Regions from separate parts of the Alitiscatomonas sp. genome, predicted to be linked through region 1. Evidence: riboswitches for the same ligand, from Rfam matches in the RefSeq annotation. Region 1 holds a riboswitch; the other holds the start of a gene.
The links. A riboswitch is a leader RNA that binds a small molecule or an ion and turns the genes downstream of it on or off. The one in region 1 is predicted to bind thiamine pyrophosphate.
Positions count from the first base shown of each region.

Region 2: it holds a riboswitch for thiamine pyrophosphate, as region 1 does, so the genes downstream of both, WIH05_RS10645 (ABC transporter permease) here and thiC (phosphomethylpyrimidine synthase ThiC) in region 1, are expected to answer to the same signal.

Region 1 is NZ_JAXXBR010000102.1:14,447-19,740, reverse strand. Features, by position in the region: gene thiW (energy coupling factor transporter S component ThiW) at 1-282, opposite strand, end outside; gene thiC (phosphomethylpyrimidine synthase ThiC) at 295-1,602, opposite strand; TPP riboswitch at 1,682-1,794, opposite strand; gene WIH05_RS11020 (flavin reductase) at 1,895-3,688, opposite strand; gene WIH05_RS11015 (AbgT family transporter) at 4,002-5,294, shown strand, end outside.
Region 2 is NZ_JAXXBR010000099.1:14,337-19,630, forward strand. Features, by position in the region: gene WIH05_RS10635 (ABC transporter ATP-binding protein) at 1-640, shown strand, start outside; gene WIH05_RS10640 (dipeptide ABC transporter ATP-binding protein) at 637-1,587, shown strand; TPP riboswitch at 1,695-1,799, shown strand; gene WIH05_RS10645 (ABC transporter permease) at 1,852-2,607, shown strand; gene WIH05_RS10650 (ABC transporter substrate-binding protein) at 2,638-3,669, shown strand; gene WIH05_RS10655 (ABC transporter ATP-binding protein) at 3,675-4,430, shown strand; gene WIH05_RS10660 (TatD family hydrolase) at 4,417-5,175, shown strand; gene WIH05_RS10665 (hypothetical protein) at 5,236-5,294, shown strand, end outside.

The sequences.
Region 1 (5,294 bases):
CTTTCCCGTTTTCTCATACAGGATGCCGCAGAGCAGCGCCCCCACCATGCTCCCCGGAAAGGCCAGAAGGCTTCCGGTTCCCATGAGGTTCCGGATCAGAGAGGTACAGAAGGCCGCCATGACTCCGTAGCCTGGGCCTAAAAATACAGCGCACAAAACGTTGACCATATGCTGGATGGGATAGCATTTGGATACCCCGATGGGGATATAAAAGCCCGATAACGCCACGGTCAGCGCCGCCAGCATGGCCGCTGTTACTGTTTTTTTCAAAGAAATCTTCATGACCCTCTCCCCCTACTCTTCAAAAATATTTACGATCTCTCCATCCAGGATCCGGTTCATATTCTTTACCGCGCAGAAATTCCCGCACATGGAGCATGTATCTTCCTTTTCCGGCTTTGCCTCTGCCCGGTACCGTCTGGCCTTTTCCGGATCAATGGCCAGGGAAAACATCTTCTCCCAGTCCAGATTTTTTCTTGCCAGGCTCATTTCATTGTCCCAGTCCATGGCCGACGGGATCCCCTTGGCGATATCCGCCGCATGGGCAGCGATCCGGGACGCGATGATCCCCTCCTTTACATCGTCCACATTGGGAAGCCTTAAATGCTCCGCCGGAGTCACATAGCAGAGGAAGGACGCGCCTGCCGCTGCTGCCAGGGCTCCTCCAATGGCCGCCGTAATATGGTCATATCCGGGGGCCACGTCGGTCACCAGCGGTCCCAGAACATAAAACGGGGCTCCCTTGCAGATCTCCTTCTGGATCCGCATATTGGCCTCGATCTGGTTTAAGGGCATATGGCCCGGCCCCTCGATGATCACCTGGACATCCTTTTCCCAGGCCCGTCTTGTCAGCTCTCCCAGGGTCACTAATTCCTCGATCTGGGAAATATCGCTGGCGTCCTTAAGACACCCCGGACGGCAGGCGTCTCCCAGGCTTAAGGTCACGTCGTACTCCCGGCAGATCTCCAGAATGTCGTCAAAATGCTCATAAAACGGGTTTTCCTTCCCCGTCATCTCCATCCACGCAAAGATAATGGAGCCGCCCCGGGAAACGATATTGGTGAGATGCCTGTTTTCTTTAAAGCGCTTTGCCGTTGACCGGTTGATGCCGCAGTGGATGGTCATAAAGTCCACGCCGTCCTCCGCGTGCATCCGGACGATATCCAGCCACTCTTCGGTGGTGATCTCCTTTAAGGCCTTGTGATAATATACCACAGCGTCGTAAATCGGTACGGTGCCGATGATAGCCGGACATTCTGCTGTGAGCCGTCTCCGGAAAACGCGGGTATCTCCAAAGGAGCTGAGATCCATGATCGCTTCCGCTCCCATGGCCACGGCCCGGTTCACCTTCTCCACCTCCGTGTCCAGATCCATGCAGTCTCTGGAGGTCCCCAGGTTCACATTGATCTTCGTCTTCAGCATGGAGCCGATGCCGTTGGGATCCAGGGCCTTATGGACCCGGTTGCAGGGAATGGCCGCCCGGCCCTCTGCCACCCACTGACGGATCTCCTCCGCCGTCCTCTTCTCTTTTCTGGCCACCAGCTCCATTTCCCGGGTAATGATCCCCTTTCTGGCCGCGTCCATCTGTGTTGTGTAATCCATATCCGCTCTCCTTCCATGATTTTTGAAAAAGAGGAAAGAAACATGAAAAAAAGGAACCTATCCCAAACGGATAAGTTCCTCCAATGACTCGCTTCATTCCTACGCCGGCATTATCCGTATCAGGTTCAACAGGTCGGAATCGTTCCTTCATTCCCTCTCAGCCTGCCGCGGCAAGCTCCCTCTTTTTCCATATTCAGTTTACGGTTCCGCCTTTCTGTGCGGCCCCGGCACATCTGATGTGCATGGTATTATCATACCACGATTTTTCCAGATTGCAAGAAAAACCTGATATTTACCCGATGGGCTCAAAATCCGCGGCTCCATGCTTGCATAAGGGACAGATATAGTCGTCGGGAAGGGTATCTCCCTCATAAATGTATCCGCAGATCTTGCAGACAAAGCCCTTTTTGCCGTCTGTTTCCGGCTTCGGCTTCACATTCTTCTGGTAATACGTATAGGTCATGGTCTCCTTATCGCTCATGACGCGGGCCTCTGTAACGGTACAGATGAACATGCCGTGAGTATCCAGATCCACGTACTGTTCCACCTTTAAGGACATGAAGGCGTTGATGTACTTGGGAAGGAACACCAGGTCGTTATCGGACCGGCATGTCTCCCAGCTTTCAAATTTGTCCACGTTCCGGCCGCTCTGGAAGCCGAAATTCTGGAATACCTCAAAGGGCGCTTCCACAGACAGGCAGTTGACGTTTAAGATCCCTGTCTTTTTGATCACATGATGGGAATAATTGGCCTTATTGATGTTCACCGCCACCCGGAACGGATTATCCGTCAGCTGGCTCACCGTATTCACGATCAGGCCATTATCCCTGGTCCCGTCGTTGGAGGTGACCACATAAAGACCGTAGCCGATCTTAAATAAAGCGGTCATGTCGTGCTTATTGGCCTTTTCATCGGATCTGGCGATATACTCCCGGCACAGCTCCTCGGCCATGGCGTCGATCTCCTTTAAATTATCCTCGCTTAAGGAGGAGGTGATCTTTACAGTCGTATTGAGCCAGGTGATGTCCTTGGAGCCCTCCAGCATTCCCTTCATGATCTTTGCTGCCATGGGAGCCCAGGAGCCGTTTTCCATCAGTCCCACCGTGCGCTTTTTAAAGCCCCGCTCCGTCAGATGGTCGATGAATTCCCGCATGAAGGGGAAGATATCGGCATTATAGGTGGTGGTGGCCAGTACCAGCTTGCCGTAACGGAAAGCGTTTTCCACAGCCTTTGACATATCCATCCGGGCCAGATCGCATAAGACCACTTTGGGGCATCCTTTTTCCGTCAGCTTCGCTGCCAGCGTCTCAGCCGCCTTTTTCGTATTTCCATATACGGATGTATAAGCGATGACCACGCCGTCGTCCTCCACCCCGTAGGAAGACCAGGTATGGTATTTTTCCAGGTAGTGGCCCAGATTTTCCTTTAACACCGGTCCGTGCAGGGGGCAGATGGTCTGGATATACAGCGCAGAGGCCGCCTTTAACAGGTTCTGCACCTGTGCCCCGTACTTGCCCACGATCCCGATATAATACCGTCTCGCCTCGTCATCCCAGTCCTCTTCCACATCCAGAGCCCCGAATTTTCCGAAGCCATCGGCAGAAAACAGGACCTTATCCGTGCTGTCATAGGTCACCATGACCTCCGGCCAGTGGACCATGGGAGCAAATACAAAATTTAACACATGTTTTCCCAGGGAAAGGCTGTCCCCGTTTTTCACCTCCAGGGTCCGGCCTTCTAAATCCATGGAGCGGAAGAAATTCCCAACCATACAGAAGGTCTTTGCATTGGCCACGATCACTGCCTCTGGATAAGCCTTCATAAAATTCTGGATATTGGCCGAGTGGTCCGGCTCCATATGCTGGACCACCAGATAATCCGGCTTTCTTCCTGCCAGGGCTTTCTCCACATTGTCCAGCCATTCATGGGTGAATTTTCCATCCACCGTATCCATAACGGCAATTTTTTCATCTTTTATCACATAGGAATTGTAGGCCATTCCGTTGGGGACCCGATACTGTCCCTCAAACAGATCCACCTGGTGGTCGTTGACGCCTGCATAAATGATATCGTCGGTAATATACACGGATCTCATTCTCCTTTTCTTATTGAATCTGTTGCCTGTCCCAGCGCATTCTGCGCAGCTGCATACAATGTTAATTTTACTACAATCCCGTCGGATTTTCAAGACTGGCAGCGTCATGTTCCGGATCCGTTTCAAAACATTCATAACATTCCGAATCGTTTACGTATTCCATTTTTTAATCGGATGTTTTCAATATAATGCGTTAATTATCCGCTAAATATTGAAAACTTTGCTGGATTTTTTGCACAATATATGGTATTATGGTATAGTATTCAACATACTTTTTTCAATCTATTACAAAGGGGGAAACGCCATGAAAGAAAAGACCGTAGAGAAGAAACCGTTGCTGGCCCGTTTCATGGACGGAGTTGAGACTGTCTGCAATAAGCTGCCGCCGCCGACCATGCTGTTCGTGTTCCTGTTCTTTATTGTGGCCATCCTGGGAACGATCTTCACCTTCCTGGGCACCAGTCTCACCAATCCGGCCACCGGAGAGATCGTCATGTCAAAGAACTTCTTTTCAAAAGAAGGCCTTCTCTGGTTCTTGGACAATATGGTGAAAAACTTCACCGGCTTCGCCCCCCTTGGTCTTGTGCTTACCATGACCATCGGCACCGGTATCTGTGAGGAAGCCGGGATGCTCAATTCTCTTTTAAGAAGCTCCATGAAAAATGTTCCCGCTGCCCTGGTCCCCTATGTATGCGTGCTCATCGGCATCATCGGAAACCTGGCCTCCGACGCCGCCAGCGTTATGGTACCGCCCCTGGCTGCCATGGCCTTCATGGGTGTTGGAAAGCATCCGGTGGCCGGTATGATCTGCGGCTATATCGGAGCCCAGGTGGGCTACGCCGCCAATCCGGTCATCTCCGGTACGGATACGCTCCTTATGGGGATCACCAACGATACCCTGGCTTCCTTTATGGGAGATTCCGCTTTTACCGTGGACGTGACCTGCAACTGGATCTTTAAGATCGCTTCCACTGTTCTCTGTGTAGTCGTTATCGGAATCCTTGTACAGAAGATCGTGGAGCCCAGATTCGGCGTTTACCACGGCGAACTGGAAAAAATGGAAGACCTGACTCCGTCTGAGAAAAAGGGGCTCCGGGCCTCCGGGATCTCGACCCTGGTCTATGTGGCCTGTCTGCTGGTCCTGTTCTTCACAGGAGTCATTGCAGCCGAAGACGGCGGCCTCATCGGTTCTCCGTTCTTAAAGGGCCTGATCCCCATTATCTTCCTTCTGTTCGTCATCGCGGGCGTTTCCTACGGCTATGCCTCCGGAAACTTTAAGGGTCTGGTGGACATCCATAAGGCCATTGTAAAACAGATGGCTGCCATGGGTACCTACGTGGGCTTCTGTTTCTTCTGCGGACAGTTCCAGGGTCTGTTCTCCTGGACCAACCTGGGAGCCATGTCCGCCATTGCAGGCGCAGATTTCCTGGAAAGCATTGGCTTTACGGGGATCCCCATGTGCATTGGCTTCATTATCCTCGTAACCCTGGTGGACGTATTCTTCAGCTCCGGCTCTGCAAAATGGGCGATCTTCGCTCCGATCTTCGTTCCCATGTTCCTGCTGCTGGACTACCATCCCGGCTTTACCCAGATCATT
Region 2 (5,294 bases), on a different contig from region 1:
CATCAAGCTCCATGAAAAAGACGTGGACCCGATGCAGAAGGCCAGGGAGATGCTGGAGTTAGTAGGGATCCCCGGAAGCCGCGGAGGCGAGTACCCGCACCAGTTCTCCGGCGGAATGAAGCAGCGCGTGGTCATCGCCATGGCGCTTGCGTGCAACCCGGAGCTTCTGATCGCGGACGAGCCGACAACGGCCCTGGACGTGACGATCCAGGCGCAGGTGCTGGAGATGATGAAGGGCCTGCGTGACAAATACAACACCTCGATGTTAATGATCACCCATGACCTGGGGATCGTGGCCGAGATCTGTGACGAGGTATCGGTGGTATACGCAGGGCGTGTCATCGAGCACGGGACCCTGGAGGATATCTTCAAGAATACCCGCCACCCGTATACAGAGGGTCTGTTCAACTCCCTGCCGAACCTTGAGAACCGGCAGGCAGAGTTAAAGCCCATCAAGGGCCTGATGCCGGATCCCAGCAACCTGCCGAAGGGATGCGCGTTCTGCCCGAGATGCGAGTATGCGATGGAGATCTGCAAGACGCAGAAGCCGCCGAGGACGTACCGGAACGATACCCACTATGTGGAGTGCCACCTGTACAACAAAGACAACATCCATGAAGGGAAGGTGAACATTCGATGAGCCAGCCGCTGCTTGAAGTAAAAAATCTCAGAAAGTATTTCAAAACCCCGAAGGGGATGCTGCACGCCGTGGATGATGTCACCTTTACGATCGAAAAAGGAAAGACGTTGGGCGTGGTAGGCGAGTCCGGCTGCGGAAAGTCCACCACAGGCCGTGCGATCCTGCGTCTGATCGAGCCGACGGCCGGCGAGGTGCTGTTCGAGGGCCAGGATGTGGTGAAGCTGTCTGCGGAGGAGATGCGAAAGAAACGTACAGACATGCAGATCATCTTCCAGGACCCGTTCTCCAGCTTAAACCCGCGTAAGACCATCAGCCAGATCATCGCGGATCCGTTAAAGATCAACAAGATCATCACGGACAAGAACGAGCAGATGGACCGTGTGCGTGAGTTGATGGAGACGGTAGGCCTTGCAGACCGTTTGATCAACACATACCCCCACGAGCTGGACGGAGGCCGCCGCCAGAGGATCGGGATCGCGAGGGCACTGGCGTTAAACCCGAAGTTCATCGTGTGTGACGAGCCGGTATCGGCCCTGGACGTATCGATCCAGGCGCAGATCCTGAACCTGATGAAGCAGCTGCAGAACAAGATGGGTCTGACCTACATGTTCATCACCCATGACCTGTCCGTAGTAAACCATTTCTCGGACGACATCGCGGTCATGTATCTTGGAAAGCTGATCGAGAAGGCACCGTCAGAGGAGCTGTTTGCCCACCCGACGCACCCGTATACCCAGGCGCTGTTATCAGCGATCCCGATCCCGTCCCTGGACAACCGGAGGGAGAGGATCCTGTTAAAGGGAGAGATCACTTCGCCCATCGAGCCGCCGAAGGCATGCCGTTTTGCGAACCGGTGTCCGTATGCGACGGACCGCTGCCGCTCGGAGGAGCCGCAGCTTAAGGAGATCAGCCCGGGCCACTTCGTGTCCTGCTTCCTTACCGACTAGGCTTTATAAGGCCGGAACTCTTTTATGGGGGTTCCGGTCTTTTTTGAACTTTGCCGTTGCGTAAGGCTGGATTCCGTGCTATAATCAGTTCCAGATGTAAAAATATGATTCATAACAAGGGGAGCCTGTATACAGGCTGAGAGGAAATTGTGAATTTCGACCCATAACCTGATTTGGATAATGCCAACGTAGGGACATAAGCGTATGCCTGACTGACTGCCGTTATCCGGCGGTCTTTTTTTAATGGAAAAGGAGAAAATTTGTATGAAACAGACATCGGAAAGGCTGATGCCGGCTTTCTTCATTCTGGGCCTCCTGGTCCTCTGGGAGGGGGCGGTACGGATCTTTGGGATCCCCCTATATGTGCTGCCGTCGCCAGTCCAGGTGGCGGAAACCCTGGTACAGGAACTGCCTGTGCTGGCGCTGCATGCCCGGGTAACAGTGGCAGAAGCCCTGGCGGGCGTGGCCATTTCCCTGGTCCTGGCCCTGGCGCTGGGGATCCTTATGGACTGTTTTCCAATGATCCGCCAGGGACTTTATCCGGTCCTGGTGGTGACACAGACGGTGCCCATGATCGTTCTGGCGCCAATTTTCATCATTTATATGGGCTTCGGCGCTGCTCCCAAGATCCTGACAGTGGTTTTAATGTGCTTTTTCCCGGTGGCGGTGAGCTTTTCCGACGGCCTGAGCCAGGTGGATGCGGAATATGTGCATCTGGTCCGGTCCTACGGGGCAGGACAATGGAAAACCTATTGTCTGGTGAAGATCCCGGCGGCAGTGCCGGCGCTTCTTTCGGGACTTAAGGTGGCGGCCACATACAGCATCAGCGGAGCGGTGGTGGGAGAGTGGATCGGCTCCCAGGAAGGGCTGGGCTATTACCTTCTGCGGGTGAAAAACGGCTATATGCTGGATAAGGTGTTTGCCTGTGTGGCAGTGATCATTTTTTTAAGCCTGTGCATGAATGGGCTCATCCGGCTGTACCAGTACCTGGGAATGCCGTATCTGAGAAAACAGCGGTAATATAGAACATAAAAACTGGAGGAGAAGACAATGAGAAAGATGAAGAGGAATCTTGCGGCTGCAGCGGCCTGTGCCCTGGCAGTATCCATGGTCCTGGGAGGCTGTGGAAAAAAAGGAGAAAGTGAGACAGCAGGGGGAACTTCGGAAAAGGCGGAGCTGGAAGAGGTGACCGTGATCCTGGATTATGTGGCAAACACCAATCATACAGGCATGTATGTGGCCCTGGACCAGGGATATTATGAGGAAGAAGGACTGAAGGTGAATATTGTGGAGCCGACAGAAGGGGCTACGGCTTCTCTGGTGGCTGTGGGAAAAGGCGATTTCGGGATCAGCTACCAGGAGGATGTGACCGTTGCCTTAACGTCCGAGGATCCGCTTCCCATTAAGGCCATCGCGGCAGTGATCCAGCATAATACCTCGGGCTTTGCGGCTTACAAAGATAAGGGGATCCATTCTCCAAAGGATTTTGAGGGGAAAACGTATGCAGGCTGGGGCGGCCCGGGAGAGGAAGCCGTATTAAAGGCGGTCATGACCCAGGCTGGAGCCGATTTTTCAAAGCTGAACCTGGTGATCTCCGATGGCTCTGGGTTTGAGGCCCTAAAGGATAAGGTGGATATCATGTGGTTCTACGAGGCGTGGGACAGTGTGAAATGTGAACTCAATGATTTCCCCATCAGCTATATGCCGGTACGGGATCTGGACGAGCGGCTGGATTATTATACGCCGGTGATCATTGCAGGGAATCAGGTCCTGGAGGAGAAGCCGGAGATGGTGAAGAAATTCCTGGCTGCCACCTCCAGGGGATATGGATTTGCCATGGAAAAACCGGAGGAGAGCGCAGAGATCCTTCATAAATATGCTCCGGATTATTCCCTGGAAATGCTCACCATGTCCCAGAAGTACCTGGCAGACAAATATGCGGAGGATGCGGACCGCTGGGGAGAGATGAAGGACCGGGTATGGGATAATTATACGGAATTTATGGTGGAGTACGGTGTCATCCAGGAGGCAATCCCGGCGGCTGAGTGCTATACCAATGAATTTCTTCCAGATAAGGAGTAAAGAAAATGATGAAGCTGGAGATTTCCGGCCTGTCTTTTTCCTATGGGGAAAGGCAGGTTCTGGAGGATATTTCCTTCGGCGTGGCAGAGGGAGAGTTTGTCAGCCTTCTGGGGCCGTCGGGCTGCGGAAAGTCTACGGTCCTAAAGCTTCTGACCGGGATCCTTTCGCCTGATCGCGGGAGGATCCTGGTGGATGGAGAAGAGATCCGGGGGCTTTCAAGTCATTTTGCCTATATGCCCCAGAACGATCTTCTGTTTCCCTGGAAGACCATCCTGGACAATGTGTGCCTGTACGGACGGATCCACGGCTCTCTGGAGGAAATGCGGGAGCGGGCCAGGGAATATTTTCCTGTATTTGGTCTGGAGGGGTATGAAGACAGCTATCCTGCCTCTCTTTCCGGCGGGATGCGCCAGCGGGCCGCCTTTTTGAGAACGGCCCTCTGCAGCGCGGACATCCTTCTTCTGGACGAGCCCTTTGGAGCCCTGGATGTGATCACCAGGGGAGAAATGCAGGACTGGCTCCTGGCCATGAGAAAGGAGCTGGGAAAAACGGTGGTCCTGGTGACCCATGATATGGATGAGGCCATCTATTTATCCGACCGGATCCTGATCCTGAACCCGGTTCCGGCAGGGATCCACGGGGAGATATCTGTCTGTGAGACCCAGAGGGACCGGGACTGGCTTTATGGACAGGGAGAGCTGCGCCGGGAGATCCATGGACAGATCATGGGAAAGGAGAGAAAGGGAAATGCTGCTTTGTGATGCCCATGCCCATCTGGGGAACGATACAGAATGGGAGGAGCGGACCGGAAAGGGGATCCTTTCCCTGATCTGCGCCACAGGGCCGGAGGAAGCCGGGAAGCTGTTTTCCAGGCTGGAATGGCTTAAGGGGAGAGCCGTGATCCCCACCGCCGGGCTCCATCCCTGGTATGCAGACCAGTATACGGTTCAGGATATGGAGCCATATATCCGGCGGTGCCCGGTGGTTGGTGAGATCGGTATGGACAGCGTCTGGTGCCAGGTGCCCCTTCCGGTCCAGGAGCGGGTATTCAGAGAACAGCTGGCCATGGCCTGTTCCCTTAAAAAGCCGGTGGTCCTCCATACCAAAGGCCAGGAAAAGGCCATTGCCTCCATTCTGAAGGAGTATCCGAATCGGTATCTTGTACATTGGTATTCCTGTGAGGAATATCTGGAGGAGTATCTGGCTCTGGACTGCTACTTTTCTGTGGGACCGGATGCGTGGTGGAATCCCGCGGTGGCACAGGCGGCAAGGCGGGTCCCCAGGGACCGGATCCTGGTGGAAACGGACGGGCTGGGAGCGGTACAGTGGGCCTATGAGAATGGGCCAGAGGATGGGAAGCGGACGGCTCCGGGAACAGTTTCAGAAGCGCTGGAGAGCACAGTCCGCACGATGGCAGAGATCAGAGCCGTGTCTTTGAAGGCCATGGAAGAGCTGGTTTTTGACAATCTGGTCCGTGGATTTCTGGGGGAGTTGTATTGTCTTTGATTCTCTCATGTGCTACAATCAGAGTGTTCCAATCGTATACTGCTGCTGGAGGGGACTGCCATGAAAAACTCCGTAACCATAAAAGAGATGACTCGGGCGGAAGAGAATCATATGATCAG